Regions from separate parts of the Exiguobacterium sp. PHA03 genome, predicted to be linked through region 2. Evidence: a T-box and tRNA genes for the amino acid it is inferred to sense, from the RefSeq annotation. Region 2 holds a T-box; the other holds one or more tRNA genes.
What was found. The T-box of region 2 lies ahead of ileS (isoleucine--tRNA ligase). A T-box ahead of a tRNA ligase gene usually reads a tRNA of that ligase, here a tRNA-Ile.
Positions count from the first base shown of each region.

Region 1: it has a tRNA-Ile gene. The T-box ahead of ileS (isoleucine--tRNA ligase) is inferred to sense a tRNA for this amino acid. The anticodon was not compared.

Region 1 is NZ_JAUTYQ010000001.1:201,168-205,578, reverse strand. Features, by position in the region: gene Q7C19_RS01040 (peptidoglycan D,D-transpeptidase FtsI family protein) at 1-94, opposite strand, end outside; gene Q7C19_RS01035 (superoxide dismutase) at 228-836, opposite strand; gene Q7C19_RS01030 (alpha-amylase) at 930-2,390, opposite strand; tRNA gene Q7C19_RS01025 (tRNA-Ile) at 2,506-2,579, opposite strand; tRNA gene Q7C19_RS01020 (tRNA-Met) at 2,591-2,664, opposite strand; gene Q7C19_RS01015 (Na/Pi cotransporter family protein) at 2,791-4,411, opposite strand, start outside.
Region 2 is NZ_JAUTYQ010000001.1:1,310,348-1,314,758, forward strand. Features, by position in the region: gene ileS (isoleucine--tRNA ligase) at 36-2,771, opposite strand; T-box leader at 2,829-3,069, opposite strand; gene Q7C19_RS07030 (DivIVA domain-containing protein) at 3,070-3,591, opposite strand; gene Q7C19_RS07035 (YlmH family RNA-binding protein) at 3,616-4,386, opposite strand; gene Q7C19_RS07040 (YggT family protein) at 4,383-4,411, opposite strand, start outside.

The DNA of each region.
Region 1 (4,411 bases), 1.1 Mb from region 2:
TCGCAAACAATAAAAAAACGACGAAGAACATTAAATTCAGACGAAGCGGCAGATGATTACGCCGTCTTCCTCGTACGGTGATTCGTTTAGCCATGGCGTACTCCCCTATCGTTCAAAAGTCATCTTGTTTCATTATATAGAAGGAAACTTTCCATAACAACCTATCCCATGATTTTCCGCATTAAAAAAAGCGTATCGTTCACAATTGAACGATACGCTTCTTTCCATTACTTCGCGTCAGCGTAAAGCTTCGCTACGTGGTCCCAATCAACGACGTTGAAGAATGCATTGATGTAATCCGGACGACGGTTTTGATAGTTGAGATAGTATGCATGTTCCCAAACATCAAGACCAAGGATTGGCGTTTTGCCTTCCATGACTGGTGTATCTTGGTTTGGAGTCGAAACGACTGCCAATTTCCCACCGTCAACGATCAACCAAGCCCAACCAGAACCGAAACGAGTTGTTGCTGCTTTTGCGAACGCATCTTTAAATGCATCAAATGATCCGAATGCTTCGTCGATTGCTGTTGCAAGTTCCCCTGTTGGAGCAGCGCCATCGTTCTTCTTCAACAATTTCCAGAAGAATGAGTGGTTCCAGTGACCGCCACCGTTGTTACGGACTGCAGTTTGAATGTTTGCTGGGAGAGCATCCAAGTTTTGAAGAAGTTCTTCAAGTGACTTTCCTTCATGTTCTGTACCCTCAAGCGCCGTATTCACGTTCGTGACATACGTGTTGTGGTGTTTCGTGTGGTGAATCTCCATCGTACGAGCATCGATATGTGGCTCAAGCGCATCATAAGCGTAGCCGAGTTCTGGTAATTCAAATTTTGACATGTTCATGTCCCCCTTTGTGCTATTTTCGAAAACTTCAATACCCTTTAAGACTAGCAAAAGTACCTGTGTTGACGCAAGTCAAGACCCTCGGATTTACTCGACTTCTTGCGGAGCAAAAACAGAGACGCCTCCGCCCGGAACCGGGAAGACACCAAATCCTTCTTCGTCAATCACGACTGGATGATCTTGATGGTTTGTATAGTCGAACCATTCTTGACCCGCACGCTCTTCACCGACGAACATGCGTTTCTCGCACATGTCGGCGTTCGAAAGCAACACGGCACAACCTGAGTTCTCGATTTCATCGACACCAAGACGAACCCAGCCTACACAGTGCGGGTCATCAAGATAATCCTGTTGTTCTCCGTATGCTTTATGATAGCGCGTATAGAGCAGGGCATTGATCATCTCTTTTTTTCCTTCGACAGGGGTCGGTCCTTGGACGCCATAGTAATCCCCGTAAAAGACACATGGATATCCGTCCTTACGTAACAAGATCGCTGCATAGGCATGTTGCTTGAACCAGTCATCCACCCATGATTCTAGCGACTCGCCAGGCTGTGAATCGTGATTGTCGACGAACGTCACGGCATTCGTCGGATGCGACTCGACGAGCGTATCCGCAAACAATGTCGTTAAATCAAATTTTTCTCCCTGCTTGGAAGCTTCATGGAATTTATAATGAAGCGGAACATCAAACAAATCAATCGTGTAGTCGACACTGTCTAGGAAATGACGGCAATCGTCGAGATCTGACTTCCAAAACTCGCCGACCATGTAAAAATCGCCTTCGCTGCTTTCCATCATCGATTTCGCGAATTCACGGACAAATTCATAGTTGATATGCTTGATTGCATCAAGACGGAAGCCTTGGCAATCGATCGTGTCCTTGAACCAGTGTCCCCAACGGATCATTTCTTCCCGTACCGTCGGATGATTGTAGTCGATGTTTGCAAACATGAGGTAATCATAATTGCCGAACTCATCATCTACTTGGTTGTTCCAATCTTTATTATTTCCGGAAATCTTAAAGATCCCTGTTTTTTCTTCGCGCGCGTCAAAATCCGTTCCATTGAAGAATTCGTGTGTCCAGACGAAATCCGAATACTTTCCATTACGACCTGGGAAAGTAAACTTCGTCCACGCATCGATTTCAAACTCTTCTGAAATTTCTTTCGATCGGTCTTCTGGATTGACTTCCACTACTTTAATCGTTTCGAGTTCGTCTGCTGCAGCTTTATGGTTCATGACAACATCCGCATAAACAGCGATATCGTTCTCATGGGCAACTTCGATTGCTTCGACCAGTTCATCCTTTGTGCCATATTTCGTCCGGACCGTTCCTTTTTGATCGAACTCGCCTAAGTCATAGACATCATAGATGCCGTATCCTGTATCTTCATCCGACTGACCTTTCGATGCTGGGGGAATCCACACGGACGTGATGCCAGCAGCACGCAATTCAGGCGCTCGTTCTTTCAAACGTTGCCAGTGCTTTCCATCATTCTCTACATGCCACTCGAAAAACTGCATCATCGTATGGTTACGTTCCATCTCTCTTCGCTCTCCCTTAGTTACTATAGTATGAATATTATTACAATACCTTTACTATTCCCCGAGCGAACAAAAATAAACGCTTCCCGTTTGCAACGAGAAGCGTTCAACCAAATGGACCCTGCAGGACTCGAACCTGCGACCGGACGGTTATGAGCCGTCAGCTCTAACCAGCTGAGCTAAGGGTCCTTAAGTAATAGTAGCGGCGGAGGGAGTCGAACCCACGACCTCACGGGTATGAACCGTACGCTCTAGCCAGCTGAGCTACACCGCCATGATGTATGTTTCTTACTCTTATTAGATTACGAGATGTGACGAAACTTGTCAATATGCTATTTCAAAAAAATAAACAGCTGATTTCATTTTTTTCGAAATCAGCTGTTTTAAAATAAGTCTACGCTTAGTTCATTAATGCTGTCCGCTGTTCAAGGACGAGATCCGTGATGTTCACCGCGTGATCGCCGATTCGTTCAAGGTTTGAAAGTAAGTCGACGAAGATCATTCCCGCTTGTCCTGTACATTCACCAGCATTCACGCGAAGTACATGCTGTTTACGGAATGAACGTTCGAATGCATCAAGTTTCCCTTCAAGTTCAAGAACTTTTCGTGCCCGCGTGACATCGTCTTCTTCGACGGCGCGAATCGCACAAGCGACGATTTCTTGTGTCAGGACATACATCTCATCAAGCTCTCGCTTCGCAGATGTGGTGAACTGAATCCGGTTGACGATCTGGAAGTCGATTAATTCAACGATATTCTCAACATGATCACCAATCCGCTCAAAGTCATTGACGGCGTGCATCAATAACGAATGATCGTTTGATTCACGTTCTGATAAATCATGTGCTGCTATTTTAACGAGATAACTCGTCACTTCTGTATTCAGGTAGTTGATCGCATATTCAATCTGCTCGGATTCTGAAACATCTTTTTTATCATGCGATTGCGTGTAACGGTGTGCTTTTGCAAGTGCGTCTTTTGAGAATTCACCCATACGCAAAACTTCAAGTTTCGCTTGGTTTAAGGCAAGCGCAGAAGATTGATTTAAGATGTTTTGATCGAGATGACGCGGTTTTGAATCGATCGTCGTATCCGTACCTGGTACGATTTTTTGAACGAGCCATGCGATTTGTGCGATGAACCAACATTGAATCAATGTGTTGACGACATTGAACGTTCCGTGTGCAAAAGCAATTTGCATTTTCGGTTCTAAACCAAGCGCGTCTGTAATCCATGCGATGAAGCTTGAGAACACTGGTAATGCGATCAAGAACAAAATTGTTCCGATGATATTGAAGATGACGTGTGCGGCGGCTGTCCGTTTGGCTGCGATCGACGCACCAAGTGCTGCAAGTACTGCCGTAATCGTTGTTCCAATGTTATCACCGAACAAGACCGGTAGTGCCGCTTTGATATCGATCATGTCACCAGCATACAACTCCTGTAAGATACCAATCGTCGCAGATGACGACTGAACAAGAACTGTAAAGATAGTTCCGACGAATACACCAAGCAATGGGTTATCCGACATCGAGACAGTCAACTCTCGGAACCAGGCACTTGATTCGAGCGGAGCCATCCCGTCCCCCATCAATGTGAGACCGTAAAACAATGCACCGAAACCAAAGAAAATCTGTCCGATATACTGAACACGTTCTTTATTGAAGAAGAAGATCAAGAAAGCACCAATGGCGATTGCCGGAAGTGCCGCTTCTTTAACATTGAACCCGATGATAAAGGCCGTGATCGTCGTACCGATGTTCGCTCCCATGACGACACCAATTGCTTGTCGTAAATTCATCAGACCTGCACTCACGAGTCCGACGACGATGACAGTCGTACCGGATGACGATTGAATCAATATCGTGACGACGATACCTGCTAAGATACCTAATAGTGGATTCGTCGTATACTTATCGAGGATATAACGTAATCGGTCTCCCGCTGTTTTTTGGAGACCATCTCCCATATACTTAATACCGAAAAGGAAAATCCCAAGTCCACCGATGAAGGTAAAAATC
Region 2 (4,411 bases):
CCTGCGAAGTCGCAGTCGCCCCTCCCTTTGTATCATTATAAAGAATTGACGACTTCAGTACAACGTGGGCAAAGCGTCGGATGAGCCGGATCTTGTCCGAGTTCTGTCGAATATGTCCAACAACGTTCACATTTTTCACCGTCAGCTTTTTGAACTGTAATACCAGTCGTCTCATACATCTTATCCGTTGTATCCACGAATTCGAGTTGTGAGACTTGGAGCAACTGCTCAAGATGATCAATCGTTTTAAGCAATGCTTTTGTTTCTTCCTTCGGTGCAAGCAAGAGTTTTGCTTCGAGTGTCTTACCGACGAGTTTCTCGACGCGTGCTTCCTCGAGTGCTTTTAAGACATCATCACGGAATGTCAGGAACGCGTTCCATTTCTCGATGAGAGCAAGTCCTTCTTCTGAGACTTCGACCGTTTCTGGAAGGTCCGTCAAGAAGATACTCTTCGTCTCAACAGCTGGTACGAATTCCCATGCTTCGTCTGCCGTGTGTGGCAAGACAGGTGCCATCAATTGCAACAAGGCGACGACTGTATCATACATGACCGTCTGAACCGCACGACGCGATGTCGCGTCTGCTTTTTCGATATACAGGATATCTTTCGTGTAATCGAGGTAGAACGACGACAAATCAAGGACACAGAAGTTGTGGAGCAATTGATAGACCGACATGAAGTCGTACGCATCATAAGCCGCTTTTACTTTTCCAACAAGTTGGTCCAGTTTCGTACGCATGAAACGGTCTGACTCTGGTAAGTCTTCAAATGCGACTCGGTGCGTCGCAGGATCGAATTGATCCAAGTTTCCGAGAAGGAAACGAACCGTGTTCCGGATTTTACGATATGATTCTGAGACTTGTTTGAAGTTATCCATCGATGCCCGAACATCAGCTTGATAATCGACAGATGCCACCCACAAACGAAGGATCTCTGCTCCGAATTGTTGCATGACTTGGATTGGTGCAATCGTGTTACCAATCGATTTCGACATCTTGCGACCTTGACCATCCAGAACGAATCCGTGACTGACGACCGCTTTGTATGGTGCTTTCCCAGTCGTTGCGACGGCTGTCGATAGCGACGAGTTAAACCAACCGCGGTATTGGTCAGAACCTTCAAGATAGAGATCCGCTGGACGCGTCAATTCAGGACGTGTCGCAAGGACACCGGCATGTGATGAACCAGAATCGAACCAGACATCCATGATGTCCGTTTCTTTTTTGAAGATACCGTTCGGACTTGCTGGATGTGTGAATCCTTCAGGAAGCAAGTCGACTGCTTCGCGCTCATACCAGACATTTGATCCGTGAGTTGCAAATAGATTCGCGATATGATCAATCGTTTCTGGTGTGACGATTTCCGTTCCATCTTCAGCATAGAAGATTGGAAGTGGAACGCCCCAAGCACGTTGACGGGAGATGACCCAGTCGCCGCGGTCTTTGAACATGTTGTGGAGACGTGTTTCACCCCACTCTGGTACCCACTGGACGCCTTTGATCTCATCAAGGATTTCTGCACGGAAGTCTTTGATTGAAGCGAACCACTGTGGCGTTGCCCGGAAGATGACCGGTTTTTTCGTCCGCCAGTCGTGTGGATACGAGTGTTTGATGAATGACAGTTTTAAGAGAGCGCCTGCTTCTTCGAGTGCGAGACCGATTTCTTTGTTCGCATCTTCATAGAACATGCCTTCGAATCCAGGAGCTTCTGCCGTCATGACACCTTTATCGTCAACTGGGCAGAGAACGTCAAGCCCGTATGCTTGACCAATACGGAAGTCATCTTCCCCGTGTCCTGGAGCTGTATGAACGACACCCGTCGCTTCAGCTGTAACGTGGTCGCCAAGCATGACGAGTGATTCACGGTCATAAAGCGGATGTTTCGCTTTCACGTACTCGAAGTCCGCACCGTTGAAGACACGTCCAATTGTCGCATCTTCCCATCCGAGCGCTTCGATGACTTCTGGAACAAGTGTTTCCGCTACGATATATCCTTTTCCTTGATACTCGATCCGCGCATACGTCAATTCCGCACTGACAGAGATTCCAAGGTTCGCTGGGATCGTCCATGGAGTGGTCGTCCAGATGACGAAATGATCCGTCGGCTCAAGGATGTTTTTTCCATCCATGACTTGGAATGCGACATAGATCGCAGCTGACCGTTTGTCTTGATATTCGATTTCTGCTTCAGCTAGTGCTGATTCAGAAGACGGTGACCAATAGACCGGCTTTTTCCCTTTATAGATATAGCCTTTGTTCGCCATGTCCCCGAACAAACGAATTTGAGCTGCTTCAAATTCTGGTTGAAGCGTGATATATGGATTGTCATAGTCACCGAGAACACCGAGACGTTTGAATTGATCACGTTGGTGATCGACTTGTTCGAGCGCATATTTCGCACATAACTCACGGAATTCCGCGACCGTCATCGATTTGCGGTCAACACCTGCTTTTTGAAGTGCTGTCTCGATAGGCAAGCCATGTGTGTCCCAACCTGGTACGTAAGGGGACTGGAAGCCATTCATCGATTTGTAACGGACGATGATGTCTTTTAAGACTTTGTTTAATCCGTGACCCATGTGGATGTCACCGTTCGCATAAGGAGGACCATCGTGAAGAATGAACGTCGGTTTTCCAGCATTCTTTTCTTGGACCGCAGCATAGAGATTCATCTCTTCCCATCGTGCTTGCATATCCGGCTCACGTTTTGGCAAGTTGCCTCGCATTAAAAACTCCGTTTTCATCATCAATAAGGTTTCTTTGTAATCCATCTGACCATCTCTCACCTTTCGCTTTAAAAGTACAAAAAAAGCCAAGCTCATCCCTGAGATAGGGACGAGCTTGGCTGAACTCGCGGTACCACCCTACTAATCCTGCTCGTCTGTTCGACGACGCAGGACCGCTTAAGAACTCGCTAACGGGAGTGAACCGGCATGACTTACTGTTCGGAGAACGTTCAGTCATACACTCTAAGGGGATATCCCATCTCTTTCGTTGCTCGGGCTTCCACCATTTCCCGATTCGCTGTCAACTGTCCAAGATGCGACGTGTCCTTATCATTGATTTTATTTATACGACATCGTCGTCATTATACGCAACTGCTGGAACATCGTCAAGCGCTCCACGAGAAGAGAAATCAAATGCATCCCAGTCGTGGCTCGTCAATAATTCCATTTGAGCATCGATCAACACTTTGAAGCGATTGCGATAGAGCTCGATTTTCTTACGCATCTGTTCCACTTCGAAGTCCGTCCGTTGTGCCCGGCGTTGTGCCGCATCTTGCAATTGCTCTGCTTCGCGTTCTGCCTGTTTCAAGATCAAGCTTGCTTCTTTTGAAGCATTCGCTTTCACTTCTTCTGCCGCTTCCTGTGCGACAATAATCGATTTATTCAATGTTTCTTCCATCGAACTAAAGTAATCGACACGCGCTTGCATGTTTTGGATGACTTCCTGTTGTTGACGGTTCTCACGTAACAACAACTCAAAATCCTTGATGACCTGATCTAGGAATTCGTTCACTTCATCCTCGTCATAGCCGCGAAACTTTCGTGTGAACTCCTTATTATGAATATCGAGTGGCGTTAATGGCATGATGAATTCCTCCTCCGCATTTTTTTATCCTTTTAAAATACCGTATTGTAGTTTGATTCGATCCCGTTTCGTTGATCCGAGAATCGCAATCAGTTTAACGCGTCCCGTTCCACGTAAGGAAAGCAGATCCCCTTCTTCAAGCATGAAACTCACGTCATCGACTACCTTATAATTCACTTTACTTTCACCCTGTTTAATGAGCGTCTGTGCCTTTTGACGGGAGAAGCCGAGAATTTCACTGACGACCGTATCGAACCGAAGTGAGCTGACGAACCCGAGCGTCTCTTCCCACTCTTGTTCCTTCACTTTCAAGCGATCTTCTGCGTCTACGCGCGAAAGACGAATCTTCGTCTTACCTGCGCGTTCGACGTTTGCTTCGATATATGTCGCAACTTCGTCCGCGACAGCAAATTGCACTTGATCCTGGATGATGACGTCGCCGAACTTGGCACGCTTCAATCCGACGTTCAATAATGTACCGGTGACTTGACGATGAGATAGTTCAACGAATTTAGTAGGATAATGAATGCGATAAATGGAAATGTCAAAGTCATCCGCGTTGTATTCATAATAGTCTGGTGCGAGGATTGCTCGTTTACGTTCGGCGCCTTCGAAACCGCCCTCAAAAAAGAGGGCGCATTTCGAACCGACGAGTTCTTGTGTGATTTGCTGTTCACGAGGGTCTAGAAAATCCGTTAATTTAAACGTATACGTCGCTTCCACGTGATCAATCCAGTTCAAGACCGAATCGACGAATTCCCGCTCGCTTCCACGATAATGATCATATACACTCATACGAAGAAGATAGCTCGGATACCGG